One region of the Microbulbifer sp. MLAF003 genome, then DNA from elsewhere that is predicted to be linked to it. Evidence: predicted binding sites of a transcription regulator. Region 1 holds the regulator's gene; the other holds the start of a gene.
The links. The regulator sigma-54, encoded in region 1, starts transcription at its own class of promoters, with help from an activator protein. The targets are predictions, from matches to a motif close to TGGCACANNNNTTGCNNT.

Region 1 (8,908 bases):
CTCATGACCTAGGTATTAAAAAGCTGATCCAAGGCCGGGAAGACAAATTTGCAGCACTAAAAGAGCTACTCGCTGATGAGCCCTGTCGCCTTGAAGATATTGCGTATATCGGCGATGACTACCCGGACCTGCTGGTGATGACGCATATTGGTTGCCCTATCGCACCCCCCAATGCTGCTCCTCCTGTGAAAGACCGCGCCTTGTGGATAACCAGTTCCCGAGGTGGCGAGGGCGCTGTCCGTGAAGTCTGTGATCGCATCATGCTGTCCCAGGGTACTTTTGACGCAGCCTTAGCACCTTATATCGGAGAGCAGTGATGCGCACCTGGTTGCCACTTTTATTTGTGGTAGCGCTCATCAGCGCAGGACTCTGGTTTTCCGAAAGCCCTCCGGAGCAGTTGCTGGGAATCCGTCCAACGCCTCAACAACAGGGCCGTGCTGCCGATTTGATAATCCGCGATGCCAAAACTCGTCATTTTAATGAGGAAGGAAATCTAGCCTACCGAGTTGATGCAGAACAAATTACCTATTACCAGTTCAAGCGCCGAGACAGGGCCGAACTCACCGAGCCTCGAATGCTTTTCTTCCAGGAAGACCAGCCGAAGTGGCGCACTGAGTCCAGGCAGGGAGCAGCATATAACCGTGGTGAGCGTGTTGTTTTAAGTGGTGATGTAGAAATTGATGAACTCCCTTCTCCTGGTGGTATCAAACTGGAGACATCAAGCATCACTATTTTGCCAGATAAGGAATTCGCCGAAACAGACAAAATTGTTACTATTAGCTCGGGTCCTAACCAGACTAAAGGAAAGGGAATGCGCGCATACCTAAATGAAGACCGGGTGGAAATCCTATCCGATGTAAAGAGTAACTATGATCCCAAGTAAACTTTGCCACTACCTAGTCAAGAGTTCCGCGTTCACCATGCTTCTGATTGCGACGTCAATGGCAAACGCACTCCCCGAAGACCGCCAACAGCGCATTAATATTAGCTCGGATGCGATGAATGCGGGTTTAAGCAGCAACCTAGTGGTTTATAACAATAACGTAGTGATAACCCAAGGCTCTTTAAAGATAGAGGCGGACCGAGTAGAGGTTTATTTCACCCCGGAAAAGGAAATCAGTCGTGTTATTGCCTTAGGCAAACCTGCACGCTTCCAACAGAAAATACTGGAAGGCGAGAACCCGATAAAAGCACGGGCTCAGCGCATCGAATATGCAGTCGCCTCTGAAGAGCTACAACTTACCGGGAAGGCCTACGTAGATCGTGACGGCAACACCTTAACCGCAGAGAAAATTGACTACGACCTAACTACCGAACAAATGAGCGCCCAGGGTCAAGCTGGCAAACGGATAGAGATGATCTGGCAGCCAGAGAAAAAAGATGGAAGCCAGACTCCAAGCAACGACGGCAGCCAGTAAAGACATTACCCAGAGCCGTAAAAAGTAAAGATTTCATCTATCACCCTCTTCACCGGCGAGCGTTTGTGCTCGCAACATGGACAGATTTCGGTAAATACTATGCCAACGCTGAAGGCGTTACACCTAGCCAAGCAATACAAGAAAAGAAAAGTCGTTCAGGACGTATCCGTCAGTGTCTCTAGCGGACAGGTCGTCGGTCTCCTTGGGCCTAACGGTGCAGGTAAAACCACATGCTTCTACATGATTGCTGGCCTGGTCCAGGCTGATGCTGGTCAGGTATTGATCGATGATGAGGATATAACCCGGCTATCCATGCATGGCCGCGCCAGAAAGGGAATTGGCTACCTCCCCCAGGAAGCCTCCGTTTTTCGCCGCCTATCCGTTCGGGATAATATCCTAGCCATTCTAGAAACCCGCAAAGACTTAACCCGCGCCGAGCGCCAACAGCAAGCACAGGAGCTACTCCAGGAGTTCAATATCACACATATTGAAAACAGTCTGGGAATGGCCCTCTCTGGCGGGGAACGCCGTCGGGTAGAAATTGCCCGCGCCCTAGCAACAAACCCCAGCTTCGTACTGCTGGACGAACCTTTCGCTGGGGTGGACCCTATTTCCGTCAATGACATCAAGGAGATAATCCGCCATTTGCGAGATCGTGGAATCGGCGTCTTAATTACCGATCACAACGTGCGAGAGACGCTGGATATCTGCGAGACTGCCTATATCGTTAGTGAGGGTCATATTATTGCAGCGGGCACTCCAGATGAGGTGCTGGCCAACCAGCAGGTACGCGAAGTCTATTTGGGACATGAATTTACCATTTAGAGACAGATCGCTACATTTGTCACCAGACATCTTGAATATTGACAAAATTAATCGCCGAAAGAGCTACTTAACAATAAGGCAGCCAATCTAACCGGCATGCTTATTGCTTGTAATACTTTTTAGGCCGGGGTAGTCTGCGCCATCTGAGGTTATTTATACCTCCATGTGATCTCAGCCTGCAGCACCCCAATATGAAGCAGTCTCTTCAACTAAAGCTCGGTACCCAGCTGACCATGACACCTCAGTTGCAACAGGCAATACGCCTATTGCAGCTTTCGACTTTGGACTTACAACAGGAAGTCCAAGCCGCCTTGGATAGCAACCCGATGCTGGAGGCTGAAACTGACGAAATAGCTTCCAGCGCAGATATCTCAGAGCTACAAGCGGAGCCTATTAACGAACAGGCCACCTCCCCTACTGAGCATACCGTAGAGGAGCGGGATCTCATCGAGAGTGACTGGAGTCAAAGCATTCCTGAAGAGCTTCCCGTAGATTCACGTTGGGATGACGTCTACACCAGCCACAGCGGTAGCACCGAGAACGAAGACCCCAGTTTTGAGCGCAATACCTCTACGGACGGCCTGCAGGATCACCTGCGATGGCAGCTCAACCTGACCACCCTCTCCGAGCTGGACAAATCAATCGGAGAAAATCTGATAGACGGCATAGAACCTAATGGTTTGCTATGCACACCTCTTGATGAAATTGCAAACTCCCTTTCTGTTGGGGAGGATGAGGTGCTTGCTGTGCTCAGGGCTATCCAGCAATTTGAGCCTGCTGGGTGCGGAGCGCGTAATTTACAAGAGTGCCTATTACTGCAGTTACAGCAGCTCCCTGGTGAGACTCCATGGTTAAAACAGGCCCAGTGTATTATCCAGCGCCACCTTGACCTTCTCGGCAAGCGGGATTTCCGTCAGTTAAGTCGGCGCACACGTCTAAATGAAGCCCAACTGGGCGAGGTCATCCGGCTGATCCAAACCCTGAATCCTAATCCAGGTGAGAGATTCGCTGAGCAGGAAGCCACCTATGTGACCCCGGATATTATTGTTTCACGTAGGGAGCTAGGCTGGCAGGCAAACTTAAATCCGGAGATCACCCCCAGAATTCGCGTTAACAGTCACTATGCCTCCATGGTTAAGCGGGCAGACAACTCCAGAGATAACAACTTCCTGCGCGACCACTTACAGGAGGCACGTTGGTTTTTAAAAAGCCTACAGAGCCGCCACGAGACTCTGCTGAAGGTCGCCAATTGCATCGTGGAAAAACAGCAGGGATTCTTTGAAGAGGGACCTGAGGCCATGCGCCCTATGGTACTGGCGGATGTAGCTGAAGCCATTGGCATGCACGAATCTACTATTTCCAGGGTAACCACTCAAAAGTACATGCTCACTCCTCGCGGAACTTTTGAGTTGAAATACTTTTTCTCCAGTCATGTAAGTACTGATTCTGGCGAAGACGCCTCTTCCACTGCTATTCGTGCATTAATTCGCAAACTTATAAATGCGGAAACGCCTCGCAAGCCCCTTTCAGATAACAAAATCACCCAGGAACTGGATCAGCAAGGCATTAAGGTAGCGCGACGCACTGTAGCAAAATACCGGGAATCCATGGGAATTCCCTCTTCCAGTGAGCGAAAACGCCTGGTCTGATCCACAAATATGATTTTTAGACCAACCTAAGAACCTGGGTCACAAACTCGTTGGCACCACACTTCACCCCTCTGCAACCAAACTCCAAACTTTGAGTGTATCCTTCCATTCTGGGCCACTTCCTAGTAGGGTTGCGACCCGAAAGGGAGACGTGCCGGTATGTGATGCACCCGATTAGGAGAAATCCATGCAGATCAACATTAGTGGTCACCACGTCGATGTTACCTCACCAATGCGCAGCTACTGCGAAAGCAAGCTGGAGAAGCTCTCTCGGCATTACGACAATATTACTAACGCTCAGGTTATCCTATCCGTCGAAAAATTGATCCAAAAAGCAGAGGCCAGAGTACATATAAATGGTCACGACCTCTGTGCCGGCTCGGAAGACAAGGATATGTACGCGGCCATTGACGCTCTGACTGATAAGCTGGACCGCCAACTGAAGAAGCACAAAGAGAAGTTGCAGAACCACCGCTGAACTATGACACTGGAAGCTTTACTCTCTCCCCGCCTGAGCCTTTGCCATCTGGCGGGGAGTAGCAAAAAATTATTGCTCAATATTGCCCAGGCTATTGCCGAACAATACCCGCAACATGACTCCGATACCATCTTCAACCAATTGATTGCCCGAGAACGCTTGGGATCAACTGGAATTGGGGAGGGGGTTGCGATCCCCCACTGCCGTCTGCCTGGTTGTGAAGAACCAATTGGCGTTCTCTGTACCATTGAGCCTGCAATTGATTTTGACGCCATCGATCGCCAGCCTGTTGATTTGTTATTTGTTCTACTAGTCCCCGAGGATGCGGAACAGCAGCATTTAGAAACTCTGGCCGAGATAGCAGCGCTATTTTCCAATAGCGTAGTAAGAGATAAGTTACGCCAGGCCAAGACCAGCGACGAACTCTACGCACTTGCCATAGATAGCGCTGCAGCCGCGTGATCCAGGTAGTGAACCAGCCCATGGGTAAACTGAAGTTAAATGCTAATGTTGATGACAACCACTCTGTCACTATCAATCACAATGCAGTTATTTTAAAAATCAGTGATACACAGACCTTAGAAAGGGGACACCCATGCGCTTGGTTATTATCAGCGGCCGTTCTGGTTCCGGAAAAAGCTCTGCCCTTCAGTTATTAGAGGACGAAGGGTTTAACTGTATTGACAACCTACCAACCAGCCTGCTACCAGAACTGGTCAAAAGGGTTCACGAGCAACCGGCAGAAGGGGATACTCAGCTGGCTCTTGGCGTCGACGCCCGAAATCTTTGGCAGGATATCAAACAGGCCCCACGGGTAATTGAATCCCTGCGTGCAAACGGCGTAAAGTGCGATGTTATTTTCCTCGACGCCCGTGAACCAGTGTTAGTTCAGCGCTTCAGTGAAACCCGGCGGAAACACCCTCTCAGCAATGATTGCACCCACCTACTAGAAGCACTCAACCAGGAAAAGGAACTACTCACACCGATCTCTGCGATGGCGGACATGGTGATAGACACCAGCAATCTCAGTTTGCACGAGCTACGTGGACTCGTGAAAAACCGGGTAGTAGGTGAAAAGTCAGAGAGCATGGCAATCCTTTTCCAATCCTTTGGCTTTAAATACGGGGTTCCCGTAGATGCGGATCTGATATTTGACTTACGCTGCCTGCCAAACCCTTACTGGGAGACAAGCCTGAGACAGAAAACCGGCCTGGACCCCGAGGTTGCCGAATACCTACAAGGCCACCCTGAAACCGGTAAAATGCAGGCGGATATCACCAGCTTCCTGAATAACTGGTTGCCCTCCTACCAAAAAAGCAATCGCAGTTATACCTGCATCTCCATTGGATGCACTGGCGGTCGCCACCGCTCTGTATATATGGTGGAGCAGTTGGCCAAGATTTTTTCAAAACAGTTTAATAACGTTCAGATCCGGCATCGTGAGCAGAAGTAACATCCAATTAACTTAGACGCACTTATGCAAAAACAGCGCCTCACCATTATCAACAAGCTCGGTCTACACGCCCGCGCAGCCAGTAAGTTCGCCCAGACCTCTGCGCGATTCTCTGCAGATGTCAAAGTACACTGCCAGGGCAAATCAGTCGACGGAAAGAGTGTAATGGCGCTTATGCTGCTAGCCGCTGGTAAGGGAACGGAACTTGAATTGGAGATTGAAGGCCGTGACGAAGACGATGCAGTGAGCGCTATTAGTGATTTGGTATCAGAACGCTTTGGCGAAGCCGAGTAGTTTGCAAAAATAGCCCCCTCTAGATAGAGTCCCGCCATGGGCATAAAATCGCCACTTATCCCAAGCGACCTCAGCCCGCAATCACCGCTAAGTAGTAAGGATTAGTCGTGTCCAGCCCACCTCAAGCCGAAATTAAATTCCGCGCCCAAAATCAGCTCAGCGAGCTATTTGCCGCGCTCGATAGCGGCACTGGGCAGGAAGTCCGGCGCATGCTCAAAACCCTGACCCCCCAGAGCATTGCCCAGTTACTAGAAAGCTCCCCTCCCCGCATTCGCCAGGTACTTTGGAATTTAATTGAGCGAGATGTAGAAGGTGAGGTACTCCAAGAGCTGACAGATGAGGTGCGCAGCCAGATCCTCGACACCATGGATACCGAGGAGATGGTGGAGATTATGGAGGGGCTGGATGCGGATGATATCGCTGATATCCTCCAGCAACTTCCCGAGCGTGTTGTCTCGGAAGTTCTCTCCTCTATGAGCGAGACCGACCGACTGCGAGTGGAAAGTGTTCTTGCCTACGATGAGAACACCGCCGGCGGCCTGATGGATACCAATACCATCTCTGTGCGCCCTAACCTTAGCCTAGATGTGGTTCTTCGTTACCTGCGTCGCCACGAGCAACTGCCAGAATCCACAGACAGCTTATTCGTAGTAAATCGTAAGGGACAGTACATAGGGTTACTGCCACTATCAAAGCTACTGACTACAGATCCATCAGTAACAGTTCGCGAGGTTGTAAATACCGACGTAGAACCTATCCCTGCAGATATGCGCGACACCGAAGTTGCCCGACTATTTGAGAAGTACGACTGGATCACCGCGCCAGTGGTCGATGAGGATAACCGCCTGTTGGGCCGCATCACAATTGACGATATTGTGGATGTAATTCGCGAAGATGCCGATCACTCACTGATGAGTCTGGCCGGCCTTGATGAAGAAGAGGACACCTTTGCCCCGGTAAGGCGTACGGCTCGAAGGAGAGCTTTGTGGCTGGGCATAAACCTCCTAACTGCCCTGCTCGCATCCTGGGTTATCAGCTTATTCCAAAATACCTTGGAAAAAGTGGTGGCACTTGCAGTGTTAATGCCGATCGTTGCCAGTATGGGGGGCGTTGCTGGCAGCCAAACTCTCACAGTAGTCATCCGGGGCATGGCACTCGGACAGATTGGTAAAAGTAACCTGAACTGGCTACTCTCCCGCGAGCTGGGCTCAGCTGCCCTGAATGCCTTACTCTGGTCACTGGTTATGGGGGTTATTGCCGCACTCTGGTTTAGCGATATCACTATCGCCATTATCATTGTCGCAGCTATGGTAATTAACCTACTTACCGCCGCATCGGCGGGCGCAATATTACCTGTAGCCTTGCGAGCTATGCGTATTGACCCAGCGCTGGCAGGTGGCGTAGCCCTGACTACCATCACCGATGTTGTAGGGTTTATGTCTTTCCTCGGCCTTGCCACCTGGTATTTTGGCTGAGACGTGAAATATCCCAGTGGCACAATGCCTCTGGTTAGAGCAAAATCGGGAAAGCCCCGGTTAACGTGCGGAATTTGAGATGTACGAAAACGATGATTATGAGGATGACCTGCCAAAGAGTAAAACTCAGGTCAAACAGGAAATGCACCAATTACAGGAGTTGGGCAAACAACTGACTGAGCTATCTAAGGCCCAACTTGCTGAAGTACCACTGGATGAAGATCTGCGCGATGCCATAGATACCATGGCACGAATCAAATCTAACGAGGCCCGCCGCCGCCAGATGCAATTTATCGGCAAACTTATGCGCAGTAGCGATCATGAAGCTATTGAGGCAGTTTTGCTGAAATTCAAAGAGCGGGACCAACGTCACCTGCACTTCGATAAAATGGCAGAGGATTGGCGCAAGCGCCTGCTTGAAGGTGGGAACAGTGCCCAAGGTTCTTTTTTTGATCAGTATCCGCAAGTGGATCACCAACAGTTGCGTCAGTTGGTAAGGGACTCCCAAAGAGAGGTTAAAAACAATAAGCCCCCCACAAATCAGCGTAAATTGTTCCGCTACTTACGCGACTTTTTTATGCGGGATACCTGATACCCCAGAGTAGCTGCCCGGGGTGGTATTTCTCCCGCCCCGAGTCCCTCCCAGCTTACCAAGCCACCATCCAAGAAAGACCTTTAGCAACAATCGCTAATTATTGCTTGTTTACAGTCGCTGGCTCAAAATCTAAGGCAAGGGAGTTCAGGCAATAACGCAGTTGTGTCGGTGCCGGACCATCCTTAAATACATGCCCCAAGTGCTCCCCACATTTTGACAGCACTTCTGTACGGCGCAGGCCCCAACTAAAATCGTCTTTTAAGACTATATTTTGCGGATATGCCACATCCCAGAAACTGGGCCAGCCGGTACCTGACTTATATTTGTGCTTTGAGCTGAACACCGGCAGGCGGCAACCAGCTGTTACATAAGTCCCCTCTTCCTCGTTGTAGAGTAACTTACCAGTAAAGGCTCGCTCAGTATCCTTTTCCCACAGGACCTTGTAACGATCCTCAGGCAGAATCTGTTTCCACACCGATTTGGGAATCTGTTCCAGCCCCTTACCTTCGGAGATCCTCTCCTTGGCCTCTCCTACGGTCATCGTCTGGATACGCTGGTCATCGGCCTCGGAGCATGCCGATAATGCCACGGCTACCACCAACAGGGGGCCGAGTATTTGAGATTTCGTCATTTGCAAAACTCCATTCTCTAGCGCGTTGCCGTTATCCTAAGATTAGAGCGCCTTGAAGTGGATGCAGTTCAGAAAAATCGTAACAGCTAG
Region 2 (8,908 bases), 1.3 Mb from region 1:
TTTTGGGCGTCTCAGCTATGAAATGTGGCGTGCGGCACGCCTGGTAATTGATACCGGCATCCACTCCCAGGGCTGGACCCGTCAGCAAGCGCTCGATTTTCTATCCAGCAATACTTCACTTTCTCCCGCGAATGTGCGTGCAGAAGTGGATCGTTATATTTCCTGGCCGGGCCAAGCCCTCTCTTACAAAATGGGAGAAATTAAGATCCGCCAGCTGCGTGCGCAGGCGGAAAAAGAGCTTGGTGATCGGTTTGACTTACGTGTCTTCCACGATGCGCTGTTAAAAAATGGAGCCTTACCTCTCTCCATGTTGGAAGAGCAGATGCAAGGTTTTATAGAGGAGCAGAAATCTTCTTAAAATATCGTTTTGCAATCCCGCTCTCAATTGCTAAAGCGGGATTGCAAATGAGAAAACAGATGCGCTTCTGGCTAATTTCCTATTCACGCTAATAGTTCACATAAAGTCTATCCACCCCATGGAGTGGGCGTACTTTATTAGCATCCCGCTACACATAAGAACGACTACTCCTCTCAGGTAGGTAGGATTAATTTTAAATAGGCAGTGTGACCCTATCCACGCACCTATGATTTGTCCAATCATCATTAGGATGCCTACTATCCACGCAATATGTCCGGCAAGTAAAAATATAATTAAAGAGGCTAAATTGGTGGAGAAGTTTAGAGGTTTTGCCATCGCAGTAGATGTCAATATATCTTGTCCCCGGCAAGCTATACCTGACAGGGTAAAAAATGACCCTGTTCCAGGTCCGAACATGCCATCGTAGTACCCAATCAATGGAATTACCCCATATTTATATTTTCTGCTGGATAATTTTGGCTCCTCATTATTCTGAGTCAATGACGGGGAAATTAGGAAATAAACGGCAATAAATAAAAGCACTACAGGAATTATATATGACAAGATGTCAGTGTTAATAAATTGTACTGCTATTGTTCCAATAGCCGCACCAATAAAAGCCGGTAGCATTAAGCTCTTAATCCCACTCCAGCTTATTTTACTGCTCTTAATCATCATATAAGTTGCAGTTGCTGTACCGATACTGCCTTGCAATTTATTGGTGCCTAGGGCGGTTAAGGGCGGTACACCACTCAGAATTAAGGCCGGTACTGTTATCAGGCCGCCACCACCTGCCAATGTATCGAGTAGGCCGGCTATTACGGCAATAAAAAACAAAATAGACAATAATTCAATAGAGAAGCTTGCGAACTCCAAGAGAATACCTCCTATCGCATGTTGCTAAGACTTAACTTTCAATAACCTTCTTTATTTTTCTTCCACCATGTTAGGAAATTTTCCCCAATGGAATGCTGTGGTAGGGAGTGGGAATCTTTTTCTATCCCCTGTTCCTTTTCCATTTCAGTGACCTTTTTATTCGCTGTGCTAAACCAAACCTTGGGGTCTTTTATTCCCTGCTGTAGAGCATCGCCATAGAGTGCAGAACTGAACCAGGTGCGCTGGGAGTCGTCGCTGCAACCAAAAGAGGTTCTGTTATCGGCAGCGGAGGTAAATACGATACGATTTGGGGTGCTCAAAGGCTCAATCCACTGGCCGGAATAGCAGGCTGAAATTACTATCCACTGGTACCTTGCATTAAGGTTATCCAGCCATTTTTTTCCGTCTGCCACAGAGAAATCCTTTAGTGGCATTTTACCCTCGGCAATTGTTAAGTCGCCATTGCGTGCACCGTGGCTGACAAGGTGCACTAGCAGTAGGTCTTCCTGTGGGTCCAGTAACTGATCCAGGGCATTGAGACTTTCTTGGATACTGGTGCGGGTGGCGAGAGGAAAGCTGTAGCCGCCACCGTTACTGAGGCGCAGTACACGCTCATCAATACCAAAGGCCTTATCAAGGCGTTCTGACACCCAATCCAATTCTCTGGCAAATACCGGAGAGGTGCCATCACCGCCTACTAACAGCGTGTACACATCGCGTACACCAGGCCTCTGCGGTGCCAGTGCATCAATAGCGCTTTGTAAGCGATCACTCTCGCTGTAAAGGCGTGTTTCCGCCTCGGCTGCAGGAATTTCTTGTTGTGTACGCCAGGCCGCCTCACTGGGAAAATAGATGCCCTTAGCAAAATAGCCGGACTCTTCAATAGTATTTCCCTCGCCATCAATGCTCACACGCTGGCCTTCTCCATCCGCCTCTCCGTAGCGAAAGTTGGCGCGAATAGTGGTCCCATCAGGTTGGGTCAATTCACCAGCGCCAGAGTAAAAGCCGTATTCGAAGTCGCCTTTGTATCTGTAGCCTTTGTTATCTGAGTAGTCTCCGCGTAGAAACATTCCCTGCTCGAAAGTGCCTTTATATTGACTGCCATCTTCAGTGGTCAGCTCACCTTCACCGTGTGGACCGTAATCCAGAAACTCACCACTATAAGTTTCTCTGCCATCCCATTTTGCTGTGCCTCTTTGCAACTCCCCATCATTGAAATGACCCGACCATTCATTTTCACCACAGGTATAGCGGCCTTCGCCATGTGGTTCTCCATTGAGGAATTCACCCTCATAAGTACAGCCATCTGTTTTGGTAAGTAATCCCTGGCCGCTAATGCGGCCATTGTGAAATTCCCCGCGATAGTGATTACCATCGGGCCATTGCAACTGGCCCTGACCATGGAAAAGGCCATCTTGTAAGTCACCTTTGTATACAGAACCATCTGGCAGGGCGGTGCCGCCTGCAAACTGTGTTGGCTCGCAGGCACTGAGAAGAAGAAAAAGAGGGGTTAAGTAGGCGTATCTCATTCCATGGTCCATCATTGATGCTCTGGAGTGAGATTAACAAAATGGTGCCAACAGGGCTCTAGGCTTTATTCAGCTGCTCGAACTTAAGCCCGTATTTTTCCAGCAGCTGGCGTACCCGGTGGGAATCGTTGTTGGATTTTTTAGCTGTGCGGCTTATCTGAAAAAGCCGGCGCCCGGCTTCCGCCATGGAGCTGGATTCCTCACAGACTTGGATCAGTCCTGCCAGTTTGATCTGCTCGTAGTAATCCATCTGTTCAATATTGCCGGGGCCCAGTAGCGCTTCAATACGTGCAATGGGTAGCGATGACTCATTGGTAGAGGCTTGCCACTTTAAGCACAGTCGCTGGATTTCCTCTTCCACCACTTCAGTGGTAATACGCCCACCATCGGCGAGAGTGCCCATGCGCAGGATACTGGCGTTAAGGTCGCGAAAGTTAGCGGACCAGCTGGCCTCTCCTGAATGGCCAAAGTTGAGATATCTCTCCCGTGCCGCTTTATTGAAGCTCACTAAATGGCCAGACTTTCTGGAAAAAGCCTCCAGCTCAAAGTCGATATTGGGTTCCAGGTCTTCAATACGTTCACGCAGGGAGGGCAGGCGGTAAGTCCACAGGTCAATTCGGGCAAGCAGGTCCGCACGAAACTTACCTTCGCGGCTGTGCTGGACAAGATCCCGGTTAGTACCGGCGATCAGCTGGAAGTGACTGCTCACCTCTTTGTCTGAGCCAAAGGGCATAAAACGTTTGTGTTCTATAGCGCGTAACAGCATGGCTTGCTCGTCCAGTCCCAGCTCGCCGATCTCGTCCAGAAAAAGTAGGCCCTTATCAGCTTCCATCAACAGCCCGGGACGATGTGCGGTGGCACCGGTAAAGGCGCCTTTGCGGTGGCCGAACAGAGCGGACATGGCATTTTCGCCGCGCAGAGTAGCGCAGTTTACTGCTACCAACCCGCCTTCCAGCTTACCGCGCTGTTTGCGCAGCTCATAAACACGCTGGGCCAGTTGTGATTTACCCGCCCCCGTAGGGCCGGTTATTAATATTGGGGCGTCAGAGCGGATAGAGACCTGCTCCAGCTGCTCGATCATCTGGTTAAAAGCGAGATTATTAGTTTCAATGCCACCTTTCAGGTAGGTGGTGCCCTCTTGGTGTTCCCTCTGGAATCGCGAGGCAATCTGATCGTATTTGGATAGATCCAAATCGATAATTTGGTACTCGCCCGGCAAACCACTGTGCTTGCGTGCCGGGGATGTTTGTAGCAGGCGCCCGGGGAAATACCCCGCTTCTGTTAATAGATATAGGCAGATCTGGGCCACATGGGTGCCCGTGGTGATATGTACCAGGTACTGCTCATCATCCGGCTTGAAGCTATAGGCGTGGGCGAAATCCAGCAGGTTGCTGTATACGCTCTCGAAATCCCAAGGGTCGTTAAAGTTCACCCGGTGGTGGACCACTTCAGTCTCTGGAGAGACCCGTGCAATATCTTCGGTGACCTGGTCTGCCAGGTTCTTTGAGTGATTGTCGAACAGAAGTTCCAGACGGTCGATAAGCAGGTCTTCGTGCTGGCACATGGATATGTTTGGGCGCCATTTGTCCCAGCGCTTGTCACCTTTGCCGCGCCGATCTTTGCTGGTACCGAGAATACTGATAGCAATTGTCTTCATGCTATCTAAAATATTATTTTACTATCAAAAAAGATAGATATTTATGGCTTTCTTATTTCAAAGAAACTCTCAAGAGTTTTGGTATTAAAAATAAATTCCATAAAAAACAACAAGTTATAAAAAATTTCCAACTTTGATAAAAAGTTGGCACTCAATTCGCTATATCAATAGAAAAATGAAGCGTAAGAACATCGAGCGCGGTTTCAAAAGGAGTTAAAGATGAAACCAATGCCATATGAAGTGATGCAGGCAGGTGGGGTGCCGATTAAGTCTTGGACCCTGGGAGTGCCCTTTGAGGATGAAGCCAAGGCGCAGCTCAAAAATATTTCTCAGATGCCCTTTATCCACAAATGGGTGGCAGCGATGCCCGATGTACACCTGGGCAAAGGCGCCACGATTGGCAGTGTGGTACCTACCCTGGGGGCGGTAATTCCCGCAGCTGTGGGTGTGGATATCGGCTGCGGCATGATGGCGGTGCGAACCAGCCTTACAGCGGCGCAACTTCCGGATAACCTGGCAGGGGTGCGCAGCGCTATTGAACGCGCAGTGCCCCATGGCCGTACGGGCCGGCACCGGGGCAGGGGGAGGGATAAAGGTGCCTGGGAGAATCCGCCGGATGATGCACTTGCCGGTTGGGCGCCATTGGCAGCGCAGTTTGAGTTGCTTAAAGAAAAGCACCCTGTATTAAAAAATACTAATAACATCAACCACTTGGGAACATTGGGCACCGGCAACCACTTTATTGAGATGTGCCTGGATGAGCACGGTAGCGTATGGCTGATGCTGCATAGCGGTTCCCGTGGTGTGGGTAACCGTATTGGTACCTACTTTATCGAGAAAGCCAAGCGGGATATGGAGCGTTGGCATATCCATCTGCCGGATAGTGACTTAGCATATTTCCCCGAAGGCACAGAGCATTTCGATGACTATGTACTAGCGGTGGAATGGGCACAGGAGTTTGCTCGTATCAATCGTGAAGTAATGATGACGCGTACTATCGGTGCGGTGAAGCAGGCTCTGGGCATGGATTTCGAAGCGCGCATGGAGGCAGTGAATTGCCATCACAATTATGTTTCCCGAGAGCACCACTACGGCAAGGATGTGCTGGTGACGCGCAAGGGGGCTGTAAGAGCTCGTGTTGATGAAATGGGCATTATTCCCGGGAGTATGGGGGCCAAATCTTTTATTGTGCGGGGGCTGGGTAATGAGGAAAGCTTCTGCAGTTGTAGCCATGGTGCTGGGCGAGTGATGTCGCGTACCAAGGCAAAAAAACTGGTGTCCCTGGAGGAGCACCGCGCGGCTACCATCGACGTAGAGTGCCGTAAAGACGAAGGTGTGATCGACGAAACCCCATCGGCCTACAAACCTATTGAGAAGGTTATGGCAGCACAAAAAGACCTGGTGGAAATCGTTTACACCCTCAAGCAGGTAGTCTGCGTCAAAGGATAATCGGTGTCGGTCAGGGATAAGGCCTTCAGTATATAAAGAATGCCGGAGATAGTGCCCAACGGGCCGGTTCTCCGCAAACAAGTTTGAGTGTTTTTGTTCCAGTCAGCGGAGCCGGTTCTGTATGCCGGCCTGGCACCACCGCCGCTGGCGGCAGGTGTACCCTCTGGGCCAATCCTCAAACGCTAACTTTGTAGCTCAATTGGTAGAGCAACCGTTCTGTCGGTTGGTTACGGGTTCAATTCCCGTCAAAGTCACGTCGCCTGGAAAGCGATCTTAAGGGAAGGCGAGAGCCTGGGGTTCGAATCCCCGCAAAGAAACCCTCTTTGTTGAAATCTATCCGGGGCCCATTGTGCCTTATGGTTTCGGCAATTCGGTATTATACCAATTGCCAAACAAAAAGGTACTTCGGTGACAGTGTCGCCTTTCGTGGGTTTGCACTGTGCGAGCGGATTACAGGTTATGCATTGACTCTATTTTGACCAGGGATGCTGGCTGTATTTCCCAGGAGAGGAGAAAGAAAAAGTCTGCAAAACCGCTGTATTTTGCTCCTACTTTGTACAAGCGCTGGGCCACCCTGGGATCGGGTGGCCCCCACCCAAAAGGAATAAAAGATAAGAGATCGGAGAAATGAAGTCTCTCTTTAAAATATGGAAGATTGTGGATGTGGCTGATAACGAGCGTGCATTGCTGTTTCGCCGCAGTCGATTTGAAAGGGTATTGCCTCCTGGACGTCACCGTATCTGGCTGCTTTCCGGTGATGTGCGGGTGGAGACCTATGATATTACCGAAGTGGTTTTTGATGCGATTAAAGCAAAATTCCTTCTGAATACTTATGGACAAATATTGGGTGAATATTTGCAGTCCTATGAGTTATCTGATCATCAGGTAGGCCTTTTTTACCAGGATGGTCACCTGGTGGATATCCTTCCTCCTGGTACTTATCGCGCTGTGTGGAAGGGTAGTGAAACCGTGCGTGTAGGTATTGTAGATATTTCAAAGGAGTATTCCATTGATGACAATATATTGGGATTGCTTGGTCGTGGGGTGAAGGTCGGACAAATGCGTATTGCCGCTCAGGCGGTTAGCTACAACGAAATTCCCGATGAGCACGTAGGCCTTCTGGTTGTTAATGGCAAACTGGAAAAAACCCTGCAGCCCGGTCGTTATGGATTCTGGAAGTACAATCGCTCCATCGTGGTGAAATTGATGGACATGCGCTTGCAAACTATTGAAGTGAGTGGCCAGGAAATTCTTACCAAGGACCGGGTAAGTTTGCGTATAAACCTGAGCGGTAGTTTCAAGATTACTGATCCAAAGCGGGTAGCATTAAAACTCAGTGACTACAAAAGCTATATTTATCGTGAATTGCAACTATATCTGCGTGAAGCAGTGGGTACCCAGACTCTGGATAGCTTGTTGGCGGATAAGGATCGGCTGAATATTGTTATTGCTACGGGCATTCGTAAAAAAATAGCGGAGTACGGTATCGAGATCGTCAGTGTCGGTGTAAAAGACATTATTTTACCAGGCGATATGAAAATGATTCTAAATCAGGTAGTGGAAGCACAAAAAGAATCTGAAGCGAATTTAATAAAACGCCGGGAAGAGACCCAGGCCATGCGTTCCATGCATAACACCGCCAAGATGATGGATAACAATCCTGTGTTACTGCGGTTAAAAGAATTAGAGTCGCTGGAAAAGGTCAGTAATCGTATCGATAAAATTTCAGTATACGGCGGTCTTGAGGGTGTGCTTAATGATTTAGTGAAACTGCGCCCAACTGCTTGAATAAAATAAAGGCATCGAAACCATTTAGTGGTATTTAAGGGAATTATTAGTGATTGAGATTGATGGCGCCCAGGGGGAGGGTGGCGGCCAGATTTTACGGACTTCCCTCACTTTGTCCATGTGCCAGGGAATACCGATTCGTATTAAAAATATTCGAGCAGGCCGCAATAAGCCTGGACTATTACGCCAACATCTCACTTGCTTACGCGCTGCCAAAGCTATTAGTGATGCTGATGTTAGCGGTGAGCAGCTGGGGGCTACGGAAGTTACTTTTATTCCGGGAAAAGTACGATCTGGCGAGTATCATTTTTCCATCGGCTCGGCCGGTAGTACCAGCTTGGTATTGCAAACGGTGTTGCTGCCTCTTTTATTTGCTGATGGTATTAGTGAGCTGCACTTGGAAGGGGGTACCCACAATAAAAAGGCTCCAAGCTTTGATTTTATAGCCCAGGTTTATTTGCCTCTATTAGCGCGTATGGGCGCGGGAGTGGAGGTGGAGCTAACGGATTATGGTTTTTATCCAGCTGGTGGCGGTGCCTGGCGTGCGCGTATCCACCCCCTCTCCAATTTATCAAAACTGGAACTGACTGAAAGAGGAGAGCTACTGGAGCGCAAAGCTGTAGCCATATCCGCGAATATACCGGCTCATATTGGCTTGCGTGAACTGGCGCAGGTGAGTAAGCAATGTGAGTGGCCGGCTGAGTATTTGCAGCGAAAACAGGTGCGTTCCCAAGGGCCCGGTAATTTGCTGTCGCTGCGGTTGCAATCTGAACAGGTAACTGAAATCTTCGATTCCATGGGCGAGCAGGGCGTAAGTTCAGAGCGGGTTGCCCAGCGTGCGATTCGGCAGATGCAGCGTTATCTGAATTCTGGTGCGCCGGTAGGTGAATATCTGGCCGATCAACTGTTATTGCCTATGGCTTTGGGCAATGGTGGTCGCTTTTGTACATTGAAGCCCAGCCAGCATTTATTGACCAATATTCAGGTGATCCAGAAAATTGCCGGAGTTAATATTCAGTTGCGCGAGTTAGGTGAAGATACTTGGGAAGTAACGGTTGGTACTATTTAGATGCAAAATTGTAATTGAGGGATACGGGAGTAGCTCTAATGGCGAAAAGTTGGATACAGTTTTTCCTTGTTTTTTGATACTGGGAACGGCACATAATTTCCTTGGCCGGATTCCCGGTCTGCATATTGTCTATTAAATGATTCAGCAAACTCCTTTTCCTCGCTATGTTGCTGATCTTTGAA

Region 2: a site for sigma-54 is predicted at 4,566-4,583, ahead of P3339_RS22505 (RtcB family protein). Genes of this name have one in related genera too.

What each region holds. Positions count from the first base shown of each region.
Region 1 is NZ_CP120232.1:1,094,978-1,103,885, reverse strand. It holds gene P3339_RS05325 (KdsC family phosphatase) at 1-317, shown strand, start outside; gene lptC (LPS export ABC transporter periplasmic protein LptC) at 317-883, shown strand; gene lptA (lipopolysaccharide transport periplasmic protein LptA) at 942-1,418, shown strand; gene lptB (LPS export ABC transporter ATP-binding protein) at 1,518-2,243, shown strand; gene P3339_RS05305 (RNA polymerase factor sigma-54) at 2,435-3,892, shown strand; gene hpf (ribosome hibernation-promoting factor, HPF/YfiA family) at 4,080-4,370, shown strand; gene ptsN (PTS IIA-like nitrogen regulatory protein PtsN) at 4,374-4,832, shown strand; gene rapZ (RNase adapter RapZ) at 4,966-5,823, shown strand; gene P3339_RS05285 (HPr family phosphocarrier protein) at 5,848-6,117, shown strand; gene mgtE (magnesium transporter) at 6,225-7,592, shown strand; gene yjgA (ribosome biogenesis factor YjgA) at 7,672-8,184, shown strand; gene msrB (peptide-methionine (R)-S-oxide reductase MsrB) at 8,285-8,818, opposite strand.
Region 2 is NZ_CP120232.1:4,721,528-4,730,435, reverse strand. It holds gene P3339_RS22525 (DUF885 domain-containing protein) at 1-358, shown strand, start outside; gene P3339_RS22520 (TSUP family transporter) at 455-1,234, opposite strand; gene P3339_RS22515 (C13 family peptidase) at 1,273-2,763, opposite strand; gene rtcR (RNA repair transcriptional activator RtcR) at 2,822-4,420, opposite strand; gene P3339_RS22505 (RtcB family protein) at 4,640-5,869, shown strand; gene P3339_RS22500 (slipin family protein) at 6,497-7,657, shown strand; gene rtcA (RNA 3'-terminal phosphate cyclase) at 7,707-8,726, shown strand.